Regions from separate parts of the Rahnella sp. P4_A8 genome, predicted to be linked through region 1. Evidence: predicted binding sites of a transcription regulator. Region 1 holds the regulator's gene; each other region holds the start of a gene.
What was found. Region 1 encodes LexA, which represses DNA repair genes until DNA is damaged. Its sites were predicted from a motif close to TNCTGTATGTACATACAGNA; they were not measured.
Positions count from the first base shown of each region.

Region 2: the regulator LexA is predicted to act here: its motif matches at 4,134-4,153, upstream of umuD (translesion error-prone DNA polymerase V autoproteolytic subunit).
Region 3: the regulator LexA is predicted to act here: its motif matches at 3,068-3,087, upstream of sulA (SOS-induced cell division inhibitor SulA).

Region 1 covers NZ_JBFUHK010000008.1:23,379-29,118, forward strand. The annotation lists gene plsB (glycerol-3-phosphate 1-O-acyltransferase PlsB) at 1-1,767, opposite strand, end outside; gene AC1DUO_RS06410 (diacylglycerol kinase) at 1,885-2,253, shown strand; gene lexA (transcriptional repressor LexA) at 2,373-2,981, shown strand; gene dinF (MATE family efflux transporter DinF) at 3,280-4,644, shown strand; gene AC1DUO_RS06425 (CsbD family protein) at 4,834-5,043, shown strand; gene zur (zinc uptake transcriptional repressor Zur) at 5,202-5,711, opposite strand.
Region 2 covers NZ_JBFUHK010000078.1:182-5,921, reverse strand. The annotation lists gene AC1DUO_RS21675 (branched-chain amino acid ABC transporter permease) at 1-345, shown strand, start outside; gene AC1DUO_RS21670 (ABC transporter ATP-binding protein) at 342-1,121, shown strand; gene AC1DUO_RS21665 (ABC transporter ATP-binding protein) at 1,118-1,837, shown strand; gene AC1DUO_RS21660 (VOC family protein) at 1,871-2,710, shown strand; gene AC1DUO_RS21655 (alpha/beta hydrolase family protein) at 2,910-3,923, shown strand; gene umuD (translesion error-prone DNA polymerase V autoproteolytic subunit) at 4,170-4,589, shown strand; gene umuC (translesion error-prone DNA polymerase V subunit UmuC) at 4,592-5,740, shown strand, end outside.
Region 3 covers NZ_JBFUHK010000021.1:29,223-34,962, reverse strand. The annotation lists gene AC1DUO_RS12880 (YccF domain-containing protein) at 1-53, shown strand, start outside; gene yccS (YccS family putative transporter) at 96-2,237, shown strand; gene AC1DUO_RS12870 (TfoX/Sxy family DNA transformation protein) at 2,259-2,891, opposite strand; gene sulA (SOS-induced cell division inhibitor SulA) at 3,108-3,614, shown strand; gene ompA (porin OmpA) at 3,972-5,048, shown strand; gene matP (macrodomain Ter protein MatP) at 5,158-5,619, opposite strand.

The DNA of each region.
Region 1 (5,740 bases):
TTTCTCAACCTGGAACTTATTCATGTTCAGCGCGTGATCAAGCAACTGGTCAGCGGTCAGATCAGGCACCGTCGAATCCGCGTTGTAAGGCACGTTACGCAGCAATTGCAGATAACAGTCGATTTGCTCGGTCAGCTGTTCGCGTGTCAGTGAACGCTGACGGGAGGCCAGCAGCGCGGTACAACACAAGTTCATGGCATTGGCTGCCGCTGAATTGTTGATGCGCACCATGATCTGTTCTGCCAAATCCTGCACTGTCGGCGTCAGCCAGCTTGGACGTTGTGCTTCGATCGGGTCGATGGCTTCACGCCAGGTTGGCACGTTCTGGTTCAGGTAAGTGGTCAGATGCAGCGGCTCACCGAAGTTCACGTAACCCTGGCCGAGGTTACGCAGCTTGCGCAGCCCGTTCAGCATCTGTGTCAGGCTTTCTTTCTCTTTGGTCGCACCGCGTAATTCTTTCGCGTACGTACCCACTTCCATGACGTGCTCATAACCGATGTAAATCGGTACCAGCGTAATCGGACGTGAACCGCCGCGCAGCATGGCCTGAATGGTCATGGCCAGCGTGCCCGTTTTCGGCTCCAGCAGACGCCCGGTTCGCGAACGCCCCCCTTCCACAAAGTATTCCACCGAATAACCGCGGCTGAACAGTTCGCCCAGATATTCACGGAAAACCGTCGAATAGAGCTTGTTGCCTTTAAAGGTTCGACGAATAAAGAACGCACCCAGACGGCGGAAAATCGGGCCAGCCGGCCAGAAATTCAGGTTGATACCGGCGGCAATATGCGGCGGTACCAGACCCTGATGATAGAGCACGTAAGACAGCAGCAGATAGTCCATGTGGCTGCGGTGGCAAGGCACATACACAATTTCCTGACCGTCCAGCGCTAACTGGCGTACACGCTCGGCATTATTAACGTTGATGCCTTTGTACAAACGGTTCCACGTCCAGCTCAGCACACGGTCAGAGAGGCGCACGGCTTCATAAGAGAAGTCAGCAGCAATCTCTTCCATCAGGGCGATGGCGTTTTGTTGGGCTTTTTCGTGGGAAATTTTCTTGCTGCGGGCTTCGTCTTCAATCGCTTTCTCAATGGCTTTTGAGGCCAGCAATTTATTGAACAAATCCTGACGTGCCGGAAGACGCGGACCAACCGCAGCCAGACGCTGACGGGAGAAATGCATCCGCGCCACACGTGCCAGTTTTTGAGCAATCGTCTTATCTGTGCCGTGTTCCGTCGCCATATAACGCAGGGAAACGGTATTGGAGAAACGGACGAAACTGTCCCGCCCCAGCCACAGCACAGCGAAAAATTTCTGGATACCGTTCAGCACGCGCAGATGCGGCGTGTCGTCCTGACCTTCACGGCCCGGTGCACGACCAAACATTACCGACACCGGCAACATCTGAATGTCTAAATCCGGATTATTGCGGTGCAAATCAAGGTAGTCGTGGAACAGCTTTACGGACTCCTGCTTCGGCGTGTAATAAGAGAATACGCGCGGGCCTTCGGCTATAAAGACATGGCTTGGTAGCAGGGTTCCGTCAATTTCCAGCGGAATAAGAGGATCAGGCAGATTCTGCGCCAGACATTGCGCACGCAACGTCAGCAAATCGGCTTTGGAATTATAAGGTAATACGTACAAAATCGGCCGCGTCGGGTCTAAATGCAACTCGGTAACCGGATCTGAAGGTATGACCTTGCTCTTTACCAGCAATGAGAGTGGTAAATTCAATAATGTGTAATAAAGTCTACGCCAACCTGACATAAAAACGTGAAGCCTCTTGTTAGCAATTTCGCCGCAAGGATACCAGAAAGATCCGTGGAGATCTGTGGTCATATAAAAGCTAAAATGCTGCAAACACTCTAAGGATCAGTACCCGAAATGGCGAACCAAGTCACCGGATTTACCCGAATTTATAAAGCGGCCGGCTATTCCTGGAAAGGATTCAAAGCGGCATGGCAAAACGAAGCGGCATTTCGCCAGGAGGCCAGCGTCGCTATCCCGTTAATTTTGCTATCTTTCTTGCTTGATGTCAGCACCATTGAACGTATCCTGCTGGTGGGATCCGTCGTGCTGGTCTGTGTCACGGAGTTGCTCAACAGCGCGGTGGAATGTGCAATAGACCGCATCGGGCCTGAGTTTCATGTGCTTTCCGGTCGCGCAAAAGATATCGGCTCTGCTGCCGTACTTCTGACCATCATATTGGCGATTTTTGTCTGGGTCAGCATCTTTTGGTCGCGATGGTTCTGATTTGGAATCTGCATTCCAGGAATCAACGTTATGCCCTGTTTTTATTCAATCTTAGGTTTTCATTGACCGTTTAGCTGTATATACTCACAGCAAGACTGTATAAACAACCAGGGGGCGGAATGAAAGCTTTAACGACCAGACAACAAGAGGTCTACGACCTTATTCGCGATCATATCTCCACCACCGGTATGCCACCAACCCGCGCAGAGATTGCATCACGTCTGGGGTTCCGTTCTCCCAATGCGGCGGAAGAGCATCTTAAAGCGCTGGCGCGTAAAGGTGTTATTGAGATTGTTTCCGGTGCATCACGCGGCATTCGTCTGCTGATGGAAGAAGAAGAAGGTTTACCGCTGATTGGCCGCGTTGCCGCCGGTGAACCGCTGCTGGCGCAGCAACATATCGAAGGGCACTATCAGATCGATCCGGCAATGTTTAAGCCGAGCGCCGATTTCCTGCTGCGTGTCAGCGGTATGTCGATGCGTGATATTGGTATCCTTGACGGCGATCTGCTGGCCGTGCATAAAACGCAAGACGTGCGTAATGGTCAGGTTGTGGTGGCCCGTATTGATGATGAGGTCACCGTGAAACGCCTGAAAAAACAAGGCAGTGTGGTGCAGTTATTGCCTGAGAACAGCGAGTTTCAGCCGATCGTGGTGGATTTGCGCGAGCAGAATTTCAGCATTGAAGGCTTAGCCGTAGGTGTTATCCGCAACGGCGACTGGATCTGACCTTCGTACTTCGAGCTATCTCTGCGTTGGCTGCCTTCGCGAACCCCGGTCACATACTTGTGTATGCTCCCGGCGTTCGCTTAGTTGCCGCCTTGATATAACGCGAATTACTCGGTCAGATATGACTAAGTCAGAAATTGCTGTGTCAGATAGACAAGACTAAAACTAATTGAATATGGATGGCGGCCGCCTCTGGCATCCATGTGAATTCAAAGAGAAATGCGTTTCTCTCATCATCGCCCCTTTCGGGGCGATGTCATTTACAGGCATAACCTGAACCTCCGGCATGAGATTCTCTATGCAACATCATTCCCTGCGACACACACTCAAAAACACCTTTTTAAGCCCTGCCGATAAAGCGCTCTGGATGCTGGCATTGCCGATGATTTTTTCCAATATCACGGTGCCGCTCCTCGGCCTGGTGGATACCGCAGTGATCGGTCATCTCGACAGCCCGGATTATCTCGGCGGCGTGGCTGTGGGTTCGATGATCACCACTTTCCTTTTTATGCTCTTACTGTTTCTGCGGATGAGTACCACCGGCATGACCGCTCAGGCGCTGGGCGCGAAAGATAATCAGCTTCTGGCGCGTGCTTTTGTACAACCCTTCCTTCTGGCTGTACTGGCGGGCGTCATTATTGTGGTATTCCGTCATCCGCTGATGGAGCTGGCGTTTCACATTGTCGGCGGCAGCCAGCCCGTGCTTGAACAGGCGAGGCTGTTTATCGAAATCCGCTGGTTCAGCGCCCCGGCTTCATTGGCGAATCTGGTGATCCTCGGGTGGTTGCTCGGCATTCAGTACGTTCGCGGGCCGGTGATTTTGCTGATTGCCGGGAATTTGCTGAATATCATTCTGGATCTGTGGCTGGTGATCGGGCTGGGCTGGAACGTGCGTGGCGCAGCCATGGCGACGGCAAGCTCCGAGTATTTCACGCTACTCATCGGGCTGTATTTCGTCTGGCGGGTGATGAAACGACGCGGTATCACCGGCGCAGAAATCACCTCCGCGTGGCGTGGTAATTTGCGCCGTCTTCTCGGGCTTAACCGCGACATCATGCTGCGCTCATTACTGTTGCAGCTTTGCTTTGCATCGCTGACCGTTCTGGGCGCGCGGCTGGGCAGCCACATTGTGGCGGTCAACGCCGTGTTGATGAACCTGCTGACATTTACCGCGTTTGCACTTGACGGTTTTGCTTATGCTATCGAAGCGCATTCCGGTGAGGCATTCGGTGCCCGCAACCGCGAAAAACTGCTGAATGTCTGGCATGCCGCGTGTCGTCAGGCCGGGCTGGTTGCGCTGTTTTTTGCTCTGATTTACGCGCTGGCGGGTGGGGCGATCATTGATGCGCTGACATCATTACCGGAATTGCGTGAGCTGGCGGACCGATATCTTGGCTGGCAAATTATACTGCCGCTGGTGGCTGTCTGGTGCTATTTGCTTGATGGCATGTTTATCGGCGCAACGCGTGGGCGGGATATGCGAAACAGCATGCTGGTGGCGGCGCTGGGGTACGGGCTGACATTGTTCACTTTACCGCTGCTGGGCAATCATGCGTTGTGGCTGGCGCTGACGGTATTCCTCGGGTTACGCGGGATTTCACTGGGCTGGATATGGCGTCGTTACTGGCGGCATGACACATGGTTTTCGTCTCCGTCGCACTGATTTTTCAGCTATTTTCAAAGAAATAAGCGCAGCTTTGTCGTTATTTCATGCTTTAGATTAATCCTAATAGTGGTTTTTATCCCTGTTTAAGGAGGATTAATCGAGATTCTCTACTAACCTTTAAAGTGTTAAGGACGAGCTGCAAGACGAAATGCAGTTCATAAAACCCAAGGTAACAGGAGATATTTTATGAATAAGGACCAAGCCGACGGTAACTGGAAGCAGTTCAAAGGGAAAGTGAAAGAACAATGGGGCAAACTGACTGATGACGACCTGACAGTGGTTGAAGGTAAACGTGATCAGTTAGTCGGTAAAATTCAGGAGCGTTACGGCTATCAAAAAGATCAGGCCGAGAAAGAGCTCAATGAATGGGAAACCAAAAACAAATATCACTGGTAAGACGCGACTCCCCCTCGCGTGCCAGTGACGTATCCTGAGATTTAGCTGCTCCTACCCGGAACGCTTCAGGATACGGGTACACGGATGTACCCAACCTCTTCTCTGTACAAAACATCCTCCTCTTACGAGTCACCTTCAAAACCTTAAAACCCGATCATTCAGCGTTTTTTCACCACAATACTGTGGTCGTGATCGCAATGGTCATGGCTGTCGCAGGTTTCTACTACTTTGCATTCTGCACATAAGCCATGCGCTTCAACGACGGAATGGCGAAGCTCAAATCCGGATTCTAATGACAGTTTTGCCAGACGCTCTTCAATGCCGTCGGTGGTTTTTTCGGTAACTAACCCGCAGCGGTCGCAGATAAACAGCGCAGAAGTATGGCTCGGCTCTTCAAAATGATGGCAGAGAACATAGCTGTTTGCGGATTCAACACGGTGAATAAATCCCTGTTCCAGCAGAAAATCCAGCGCCCGGTAAACGGTCGGTGGTTTCGCCTGAGGTTCGCTTACGCGCAATAGATCCAGCAAGTCATAGGCGCTGATCGCACCGGGTTGTTGCGTCATCAGGCGCAGTACTTCCAGCCGCTGCGGCGTCAGGCGAACATTGCGCTGCTGGCAAAGTTCTTCAGCTTGTGAAAGTAATTTTTCCGGATTATTCAGGGTCATAGCAACGGTCTCTGAGCGCAGATTGGAAT
Region 2 (5,740 bases), on a different contig from region 1:
AAATGCCGGGCGTTGATGAGCAGTGCTGTGATGTGCTGTCTGGCCGGTATGTTACTGGCCTGGTACACCGATTATGTCAGCCCGGATTACCTGCTTTCGTCGGAAACCTTTCTTATCTGGAGCATGGTGATGATCGGTGGTCTTGGCAATGTGCGCGGCGTGTTGCTGGGCGTGTTGCTGGTGGAAGGGCTGTATAACTTTATCCCCTTTGCAAAAGACTATTTCCACATCAGTTCAGACCTGACTGGCGCGCTACGCCTGGGGTTGGTGGGTCTGGCTTTATTACTGTGTCTGCTCACACGACCAGGTGGTCTGTTACCGGAAAAATTAAGGACTTTCTCATGAGCCGTTTGCTTGAAGTGGCTGACATCAGCAAATCCTTTGGCGGCAACCAGGTACTGACATCCGTATCATTTACGCTGGAAAAGGGGGAGATTCTTGGCCTGCTCGGGCCGAATGGTTCCGGTAAAAGTACGCTGCTCAACACCATTTCCGGGTTTAACCGGCCGGATGGCGGCAGCATCACATTCGATGGACAGTCCATTACTCGTCAGCCCAGCCACCGGATCATCCAGGCTGGCATTGCACGCACCTTCCAGCTCCCCGTCATGCCGGAAAAGATGAGCGTTATGGAAGTCGTGATGACTGCTGGTACTCGTCAGCACGGGTTATTCAACGGTCTGCTGGGGCTGGCTTCCGGGCGTAAAGCCGAACAGGAAGACAGGACCCGCGCCAGCGAATTACTGGATACCTTGCTGTTAACCAAAGTTAAAGATCTGCCTGCTGCGGCGCTTTCCGGCGGACAGAAAAAACTACTGGGTATTGCCTGCGCGCTGATGGGTAAACCGACGCTGCTGATGCTGGATGAGCCTATGGCCGGTGTGCACCCGAAATTACGCCAGGAGCTGGTGGAAACGTTGGTCAACCTGAGCCGTCAGGGTATTTCACTTTTGGTTATTGAACACGATATGCATTTTATAAACACCCTGTGCCAGCGCTGCATCGTGCTGGATCGCGGACAGATTGTCGCCAGTTGCCGCCCGGATGAACTGGCGCAGAACCAGCAAGTACTGGATGCCTATTTAGGGCAAAGCACCGCAACATTGCAGGAGGCCGTATGATTACCCTCGAAAACGTGGTCGCCGGTTATACCCCGGGGATTGATATTCTGCACGGTATTTCATTGCATGTTGAACAGGCGGAAATCGTGACGCTGCTGGGGCCAAATGGCTGCGGCAAATCCACCTTGCTGAAATCGATTGCCGGATTTGTCTCCCCGCGCGAAGGACGGGTTGAAATCGATGGATGCGAAACGGCAAAAATTCCGGTGCACCGGAAAATCCGTGAATGCTCACTCGGGTTTGTCCCACAACTGGACAACGTCTTCAACAATCTGACCGTGGCAGAAAATCTGCAAACCGGGGGACAATTTTTACCGCCAGGCCAACGTAAGCAGCGAATGGCCCAACTGGCGGAAAATTACCCTGTGTTACATAAAAAATGGCAATCACCCGCGTCAGCGCTTTCCGGCGGCGAGCGACAAATCCTCGCGCTGGCAAGGGCTCTGATGCCTGAACCCGCAGTACTGCTGCTCGATGAACCTTCGGCCGGGCTGTCACCGAAAATGCTTACGGAAGTTTTTAGCGCCATACAAACCATTCGCCGCCAGGAAAAAGTGACCATTTTAATGGTCGARCAGAATGCTATGGAGGCACTGCACATTTCCGACCGGGTCTATGTTCTGGCGCTGGGGAAAGTGGCGATGGAGGGCAGCGCGCAGGACCTGCTACACGACCCCCGTATGCGCGAACTCTATTTTGGCGGTCGTGCCGCCTGACAGGATCAGTAAAAAGAACAGAAGGAAGACACCATGCCGATTACTCCGGTTATCGATCACGCGGTGATTAATGTCGATGAAGAACTGGATCAGGCGCAAGGCCTGTTCCAGCGGATGGGATTTCAGCTCAGTACACGGGGGCACCATTCGATGGGCTCCAGTAACCATCTGGCCGTCTTTGCAGATAACTATCTGGAACTTTTAGGTTATGAGCCTGCCAGTCAGACAGACTCGCGAGGATTGTGGAACGTTGCGCCAGGCCTTGCCGGACTGGTCTGGAAAACCCGGGATGCGCATGCGGTATGGCAGCACCTCCGGCAATGTCAACTCGATGGCGAACCGCCGACCCGCTTCTCACGCCCGGTGATATTGCCGGACGGCAGCCAGACTGAGGCCCGGTTCTGCATCTCGCGGATCCGCGCCAGCGCCCTGGCATACGGCTTCAGTTTTTTCTGCGAACATCAAACGCCGCAGGCCGTTTGGCAGCCCGCCTGGCAGGTACATCCTAATGGCGTGCAAGCGCTGTCTGCCTTCGTTATTGCCTCGCCTCAACCTGAACAGACGCTGGCGCTGTATCACCAGTTGTTCAGTGTGGAGGCCCGCGCGGAGACCAACGGCGGTTATGTGCTTGATTCAGGGACCTGCTGCCTGCGTATTATCACTCATCAACAAGCACGTCTGGAATTCGCGCTTCCGCCTGTCGCTGCGCAGGCACCGGCGAAAATGGTGGCGCTCTGTTTCCAGGTAGCATCACTGGAGCAGCTCAGGCGCTGTCTTAGCCAAGGGGATATTCAGTGGCGCGAGCAAGATGATCAACTGTTGGTGACGCAGCAGCATGCTCAGTGGCTGGCGATGCGCTTTAAGGATAAATAGCGGTGAAGCTCCGCCAGTTACTGTTGGTAAATCTCACTTAATTTCCATTTGTTCATCCCTGAAGTGGAAGTTAACGCCCACAGCAGCACTGAGATTATTACTGTCAGGAGCTTCGAATTTTAAGTCATTGACATCCTGTTCTATAAAGTATTAAAAAAGTCGGCTGATATTTAATTTTATAAATTATAAAGAGCTATACATGATTAAATATATTGTGTCATTTTCAATTATGATTGTCGTTCTCATTATTTTTTTGCTTAGCCGATTATATGATTTCGATCTTTCAGGGTACGGGCAACAACGTTCTATATCTTTTAAGCATAATAACGATGTTCTGATGGGGACGTTGATTATGCCTCCAGGTAAGGTTTCTCCTCCGTTTGTGCTTTTAGTTCATGGAGACGGACCTCAGGACCGCTGGTCAGAAGGTGGATATATTCCATTGGTTAAATTCCTTGTCTCACAGGGAATTGCCGTTTTTTCATGGGATAAACCTGGTGTGGATAAAAGTACAGGTAACTGGCTGGCACAGACAATGTCAGATCGCGCAGAGGAGGCGGTTTTGGCGTTAAAAAAACTGAGAGAACAGCCGGAACTGAAAAAAAGTCGCGGAGGTTATCTTGGATTCTCGCAGGCAGGTTGGGTTGTACCGCAGGCGAGCCAACTGACAACAACTGAGTTTGTTGTGCTGATAGGTGCGGCGATAAACTGGCGTAATCAGGGCATATACTATACAGGGCAACGACTTAAAGTCGAAGGTCGCTCCCTGAATGATATTCAGGATGCTAAAAAACATGAAGCCGTGGTTTTTGACCGCCAGTTTACAGAAGAAGCAGCGGTTCTCCCCTGCCACTCCCAATGTACGCGCCAGGACTTCGAACGCAGGAATTCTCTGGCTGATGCGACGAAAGATATTTCCGGTACACATACTCCGGTATTAATTCTGATGGGCCAGGATGACCGGAATGTAGACGCTGATGAAACAGCCGCGGTCTGGGCCAAAGCACTACCAGCGGGCACTCCCCGCTGTATCAGGCAGTTGCCGGGGGCAACTCACGGACTTTTACGAAGCGAATGGTTTGATTATCAACTTGCTTCTCAGTGGCCTTTGTGGAAACAGGGACTTTTTCTGCTGTCAGGGAGATACTCATATTCGCCCGGGGCGCTCAGGACTGTCTCATCATGGATCCTGAATCAGAACTGTGTGGACTGAATTGCATTCTTATTACGTGCCGAAAGCCAGTTCTTCATCGAAGAGCAGGGACCGAGGTGACTTACCGTCAGAGTGCTACGGTTTCGCTGAACTGGGTTTAAGTCAGGCAACAAAACTATATTGGATACCACACAAACTAAATTAACAGACACTTCAAGCACTTTCAGGAATCGCTTCACAAGTTTCTTGATCCTTAGCTGCATTCAGCAATACTGTATATAAACACAGTATATCGGAATCAACATCATGCAGCTCATTCGACCAACTGAGGCTTCTCAACCAGTCATGCTTCCTCTCTTCTCTGAGAAAGTGCCCTGTGGCTTTCCGAGCCCAGCGCAGGACTATGTCGAGGACAGACTGGATCTCAACAAATTGCTGATAAGACATCCGAGTGCCACTTACTTCATAAAAGTTAGCGGGGAGTCTATGCATGGCGCCGGCATCAGTGATGGGGATCTTTTAGTGGTGGATCGCTCGCTTTCAGCCGTACATGGCGATATTGTTATTGCTGCTGTTTCAGGTGAATTCACCGTGAAAGAACTTCGTACTCATCCTTATCTACAGCTAGTACCTCACAACGATGATTATTCTTCGATTTCATTTCAAAATGCAGAAGAATTAGAAATATTCGGAGTGGTCATTTTTAGTATTAAGGCGCATAAATAATTATGTTCGCTCTCATCGACGTAAATAGTTTTTATACTTCTTGCGAAACTGTTTTTCGGCCAGACTTGCAGGGGAAGCCTGTTGTCGTCGTTTCCAATAACGATGGCTGTATTATTTCTCGCTCAGCCGAGGCAAAATCCCTTGGTATTAAAATGGGTGAGCCATTTTTTAAAATAAAAAACAATACATATAGCTCCAGGGTTTATGTATTCAGTTCTAATTATGCACTTTATGCCGATCTAAGTGAGCGAGTTATGCAGACGCTAACTGAAATGTCTCCTTCGATCGAAGTTTACTCAATAGACGAAGCCTTCGTTAATTTATCTGGGGTAATAAATTGCATGCCCCTAAATTGCTTCGGTCATGAAATGAAAAATAGAGTATTTAAAAATACAGGATTAACTGTGGGGGTTGGTATTGCACAAACAAAGACATTAGCAAAGTTAGCTAACCATGCAGCCAAGAAATGGCGTGGCACTGGTGGCATTGTCGACTTATCGAATATTGAACGTCAGCGCAGGCTACTGGCAATTATCTCTGTTGAGGATGTCTGGGGTATTGGTCGGAGAATTAGTAAGAAACTTAATTCAATGGGTATTAATACAGCACTTGACCTGGCTGAAAGCTCATTATGGGTAATAAGAAAACACTTCAATGTTGTTCTCGAAAGGACTGTTCGTGAACTTCGAGGTGAACAATGTCTTGAACCGGAAGAGTTTGCACCAGAAAAACAACAGATCATCTGCAGTAGATCTTTTGGCAACCGCATAACTCAGTATTCGGATATGCATCAAGCCATTTGTGACTATGCTGAGCGAGCATCAGAAAAACTACGTAGTGAGCGCCAGTTCTGCCGTTTCGTTAGTGTTTTCCTTCATACCAGCCCACACGCACATAATGAAACATACTATGGAAATCAAGCATCCATGAAGCTACTGACCCCTTCTAATGATACTCGTGACATTATAAATTCGGCCACAAACTCCCTGAAGAGAATATGGGTTGATGGCCATCAATATATGAAGGCTGGCGTTATGTTGGCTGATTTTTTCAGTAATGGAGTAGCGCAGCTAAATTTATTTGACGATAACGCTCCACGAAAAAACAGTGCAGCGTTAATGGAGGCTATCGATAAATTAAATAACTCTGGG
Region 3 (5,740 bases), on a different contig from region 1:
AAGTTCGTGAAGCTAATGCAAGCCGTCAGAGAGAAAACGGACGCATTCGCTGATTGCGATGTTTCAACATTTTTGAATTTTAAGGTGGGTTTTTCGTGCTTTCTATTGCACCCGGTTTACGGCGCTATGCCTATAACAGCAATATTCTTTATCACATCAGGATTTTCATTGCGCTGACAGGGGCTGCGGCATTGCCATGGTGGTTGGGTCAGTTCACGCTGACAATCCCCCTTACACTCGGTGTGGTTGCTGCGGCTCTTGCCGATCTTGATGATCGTCTCGCTGGCCGTCTGCGCAATTTGCTGATTACTCTGGTCTGTTTTTTTATTGCTTCAGCATCCATAGAATTACTCTTCCCCTATCCGTGGCTTTTTGCGCCCGGGCTGATGATTTCAACCTGCGGATTCATCCTGCTGGGGGCCCTGGGGCAGCGTTATGCCACGATTGCCTTCGGCGCGTTGCTGATCGCCATATATACGATGCTTGGCACCAGCATGTATCACATCTGGTATCAGCAACCGCTGATCCTGCTTGCGGGTGCTATCTGGTATAACCTGCTGACGCTGGCTGGCCATATTATTTTCCCCATCCGTCCGTTACAGGATCAGATCTCACGCTGTTTCACGCAACTGGCGGCTTATCTTGAAGCCAAAGCAACGTTGTTTGATCCCGATCAGGAAGATAACAACCAGCAACTGGTCGAGCTGGCCATGGCCAACGGTCAACTGGTCTCCACACTGAACCAAACAAAAAATACGCTACAGACCCGGCTGAAAGGAGATCGTGGCCAGAAAGGGACCCGCCGGACATTACATTATTATTTTGTGGTGCAGGATATTCATGAGCGCGCCAGCTCGTCCCACGTGCAGTACCTCAAACTCAGTGAACAATTTCATCACAGTGATATTCTGTTCCGCTTTCAGCGCCTGATGAGCATGCAGGCGCGGGCCTGTTTACAGCTGTCACAATGCATTCTTTATCGCCAGCAATATACCCACAACAGCCAGTTCGAACGGGCGTTTTCCCGGCTGGAAGAAGCCCTCAAACGTCTGGAATCTCATCACGAACACCGTGAGACATTACAGGCGTTACGCCATCTTTTACGCAATCTGCATGCGATTGACGCGCAACTGGCAAATATCGAGTCGGAGCAGTCTCTGCCGGAAAACCAGACCGGCAAAAGCCCGTTTGCGGAAGACCGTCTGACTGGCCTTGATGATATCTGGCTGCGCATTTCCCGCCATTTTACGCCGCAATCGGTGTTGTTCCGTCATGCAATTCGTATGTCTGTCGTGCTCTTTGTAGGCTACGTTTTCATTCAGGTCAGCGGCTTAAATCACGGCTACTGGATCTTGCTCACCAGTCTTTTTGTCTGTCAACCAAACTACAGTGCGACCCGCCGGAGGTTAGCTCTGAGGATAATCGGAACACTCGCCGGTATTGCTCTCGGGATGCCTATCTTGTATTTCGTTCCGTCCGTTGACGGGCAAATGATTCTGATCGTCATCAGCGGGTTATTGTTCTTTGCGTTCCGCACAGTGCAATACGCGCAGGCCACAATGTTCATCACCCTTCTGGTGTTGTTATGCTTCAATTTGTTAGGCGAAGGATTTGAAGTCGCTATCCCGAGAGTAATCGATACGCTGATTGGTTGTGGTATCGCCTGGGCGGCAGTGACCTTTATATGGCCCGACTGGAAATTCAGGCAACTTGATAAGGTGGTCAGAAAAACGTTCGATGCTAATTGCCGTTATCTTGATGCTATTCTGGTGCAGTACCATCAGGGGAAAGACAACAGTCTCGAGTACCGTCTGGCCCGCCGTGATGCGCATAATTGCGATGCCGAGCTGGCGTCCGTGGTGTCGAACATGAGCTCTGAGAGAAATAACGAACCGGCGACACTCGAAGCGGCGTTTCGCCTGTTATGCCTCAATCATACTATGCTGAGCTACATTTCAGCGCTGGGTGCCCATCGCGAAAAACTCAATGATGCCGAAACCCTGAGGTTGCTGGATGATGCAGCATGCTGCGTTGACGGCGCTTTGCATCATCTGCCTTCTGAAGCAGAACGCATCCAACACGCGCTCGGTGAACTCACTGCACGTATTCAGATGCGTACAACGGATATCGACAGTAAAGAGCAGCTCGTGCTTCAGCAAATTGGATTACTGGTGGCTCATTTGCCTGAGCTCACCAGTCTTAATACTAAGATCCTGCCGGCACAAAATCGGCTCTAATTGCAGATAACTTACGCAAATTTAGTGCACAACCGTTGATAGCTGCTCTTGGTGATGGTTAAACCAGTGAGTTAATGACTCTCTGGATTCCATCGGCAAAGCGGCTTCATGGAAGCCCAAAATTGCCCCTTCGAGTGCCATCAGTAAATTAATCCCTAAATTCTTTTTTTTAATGGCACACAGTTTGAGGTAGGTATGGCAGGCCCCCTGTAACCGCAAGTCCCCCGAGTTCTCAATGCCGACTTGCCAGAGCATCCTTTCTAGCGCCAGCGAGAGATTGGGTAAATCTTTCAATCGGACCGCTTCGTTGTTTTTTTTCAGCTCTATATCCCGCAACATCCCTTGCAACGATAATCTGCCCAGCTCGCACAGTGCCTGGTGATCACTCCATTGCCGGGCACTCACTTTGAAATAACGCAACTGCACATCCATGCCTCGCTTGCGATAGGTCAGCCTCTCCATCTTTTTGCGGCGAAAATGAGTTTCGGTTTCTCCGGTCGCTCGCAGATAGAGTTCACCATCAGAAACCAGGGCGAACATGACGCGGTCAGCGGACAAGCTCATCCCCCCAAATTGGGTGCGGGAACGAATATTGCCCAACGGGGCAAAAATCTCCAGACACTCAAGCACTCGTTTTTTTGATTTGTTTATCATTGCGTTATCCTTTTCACGTTAATCCCTTGCTTCCATTTTGAGTTACCAAAACAGCTAAAAGCAAAATACGCAATCTTATGAACTCCAACAAACATAAAATGCCGTTACAGCCTGTTGCCTTCAAAATTTGCGAGATATCTTGGAAAAATTGGGTTGATCTTTGCTCACCGCCAGAGTACTGTACATACATACAGTAACTCACTGGAGTACATCATTATGCGAACTCAACACCATACAAATCATCATTTTAGTCAGCTTGCTTTGCCCGTCACTCCGTCACAGGTAAATACGTCTGCATCCTTGAATAATGGTCTGATCACTGAGTTCGTCTATAGTGCGAGCCAACCTGCTTTTGCGCAGTTATTACTGCCCTTACTGCAACACCTGGGTATGCAGTCTCGCTGGTTGTTGTGGCTCACACCTCAACAAAAACTGAGCCGTCATTGGTTATCTCAGTCAGGTCTGCCGGTGGATAAGATGGTGCAAGTTAATCAAATTACGGCGATGTCGACGGTAGATGCGATGGAGAAAGCCTTGCAGACGGGTAACTACAGTGTCGTGTTGGGATGGCTTCCGGATTTGAGTGATACTGAGAGGGAAAGATTGCAAATTGCAGCACGCCAGGGTGGTGCTTACGGCTTCATAATGAGACCGACAAATGAACAGAATTCAGCTTGTGGACATCATTCCACAGTAAAAATTCACTCTTCCGTATACCATTAGTTCAAAATAGGAATCTTCCTATGAAAATAATGCGGAACTTAGTGATTTGTGCTGAATAATGCCTGCAAGCCAGTAAAAACGGGCTTCCGGAATGCAGATTAGTGCCAGATTTTGTCAGCAAATTGCCAAAGCCGTTAAGAAATGTGTCCGTTTTTCCCTTTTTTTCCACGGTGTTAACACATCAAGCTTGTAAGTTTCGCGCCACGTTGTAGACTTTACAACGCCAAGGTTGCTCGATAATGCCAACGTAAAGTGGCAAGTTCTGAAATGAAGCAATAATCTTGGCGTAAGGATTTTAACCAAGGGCTTAAAAAGCTTAAAGCTCAATTGCCTATTTGGATGATAACGAGGCGCAAAATGAAAAAGACAGCTATCGCATTAGCAGTGGCACTGGCAGGTTTCGCTACCGTAGCGCAAGCCGCCCCTAAAGATAACACCTGGTATACCGGTGGTAAATTGGGCTGGTCCCAATACCATGACACTGGTTTCGCAAACGCTTACAACGGTATCGGCAACGGCCCTACCCACGAAAGCCAACTGGGTGCAGGTGCGTTCTTGGGTTACCAAGCGAACCAATACCTGGGCTTTGAAATGGGATATGACTGGCTTGGCCGTATGCCTTACAAAGGCAGCGTAAATAACGGCGCGTTCAAAGCACAAGGCGTTCAGCTGGCTGCTAAACTGAGCTACCCGCTGACTGACGATCTGGACCTGTACACCCGTCTGGGTGGTATGGTTTGGCGTGCAGATGCTAAAGGTAACTTCAACAACGGTGCTAATGGTCGCGTAAGTGATCATGACACTGGTGTTTCTCCACTGGCAGCAGTTGGTGTTGAATACGCAGTAACCAAAAACTGGGCTACCCGTCTGGATTACCAGTGGGTTAACAACATTGGTGACGCGGCTACCGTTGGTGCACGTCCTGATAACGCAATGCTGTCTGTAGGTGTTTCTTACCGTTTCGGTCAAGATGAAGCAGCTGCTCCAGTTGTTGCTCCAGCACCAGCTCCAGCTCCAGTTGTAGAGACTAAGAAATTCACTCTGAAATCTGACGTTCTCTTCAACTTCAACAAAGCGACTCTGAAACCAGAAGGCCAACAGGCTCTGGATCAGCTGTACAGCCAGTTGAGCTCTATCGATCCTAAAGACGGTTCTGTTATCGTTCTGGGTTACACCGACCGTATCGGTTCAGAACAATACAACCAGAAACTGTCTGAGCAACGTGCTCAGAGCGTAGTAGATTACCTGGTATCTAAAGGTATCCCTGCTAACAAGATCTCTGCACAAGGCCAGGGTAAATCTAACCCAGTTACCGGTTCTACCTGTGACTCCGTTAAAGGCCGTGCCGCTCTGATCGACTGCCTGGCACCAGACCGTCGTGTAGAAATCGAAGTTAAAGGCTACAAAGATACTGTTACTCAGCCACAGGCTTAATAACACGCTTTAGCTTTTGCTACAGATACTAAAAACCCCGCCATGGCGGGGTTTTTTTTATGCCTTCGGTCAGAGCAAATAGCTGACTCCCTGAGATGCGAAAGCAAATCTATCCAATATCTTTCTTGCCGAGTATTTGTTCTAAATCTTCTTTCAATGAAGACATCTGATTCGCGTATTTCTCTTTACGCTCGGCATCTTCAAGCAGTTGAATGATCGTGTCAGAAAGCGTGACACCACGCCTTTGTGCCAATCCCGCTAAACGCTGCCAAACCAGAAATTCTAAATCGATAGATTTTTTGCGAGTGTGCTGATGCTCTGCATTGAAATGACGCTTACGGCGTGCACGAATCGTTTGCTTAAGACGATTTTCCAGCGCCGGATTCATATTATTAACAATCCAGTCTGACACTTTGACCGGCTCGTTTTCCAGGTTGAGAAGTTGATTCACGGATTCCTGGGCAGCGCTGTTTTCCAAATGGCGGGTGATCCGCTCACCTTCCCGGTGTTTTTTCACCAGATACTTCCATTTCCAACCACTTTCGAGATTTTCCAGTTGCTGATATTTCATCGTGAACTCTTCGGTGACCACGTAACTTTACTAAGCATAACAGCTTTAATTCAATTTTCACCCCAAATAAAACCGCTTATTTTGGTTGTTTTTTGCCCACCTGTACAGCAATGTGCACTAA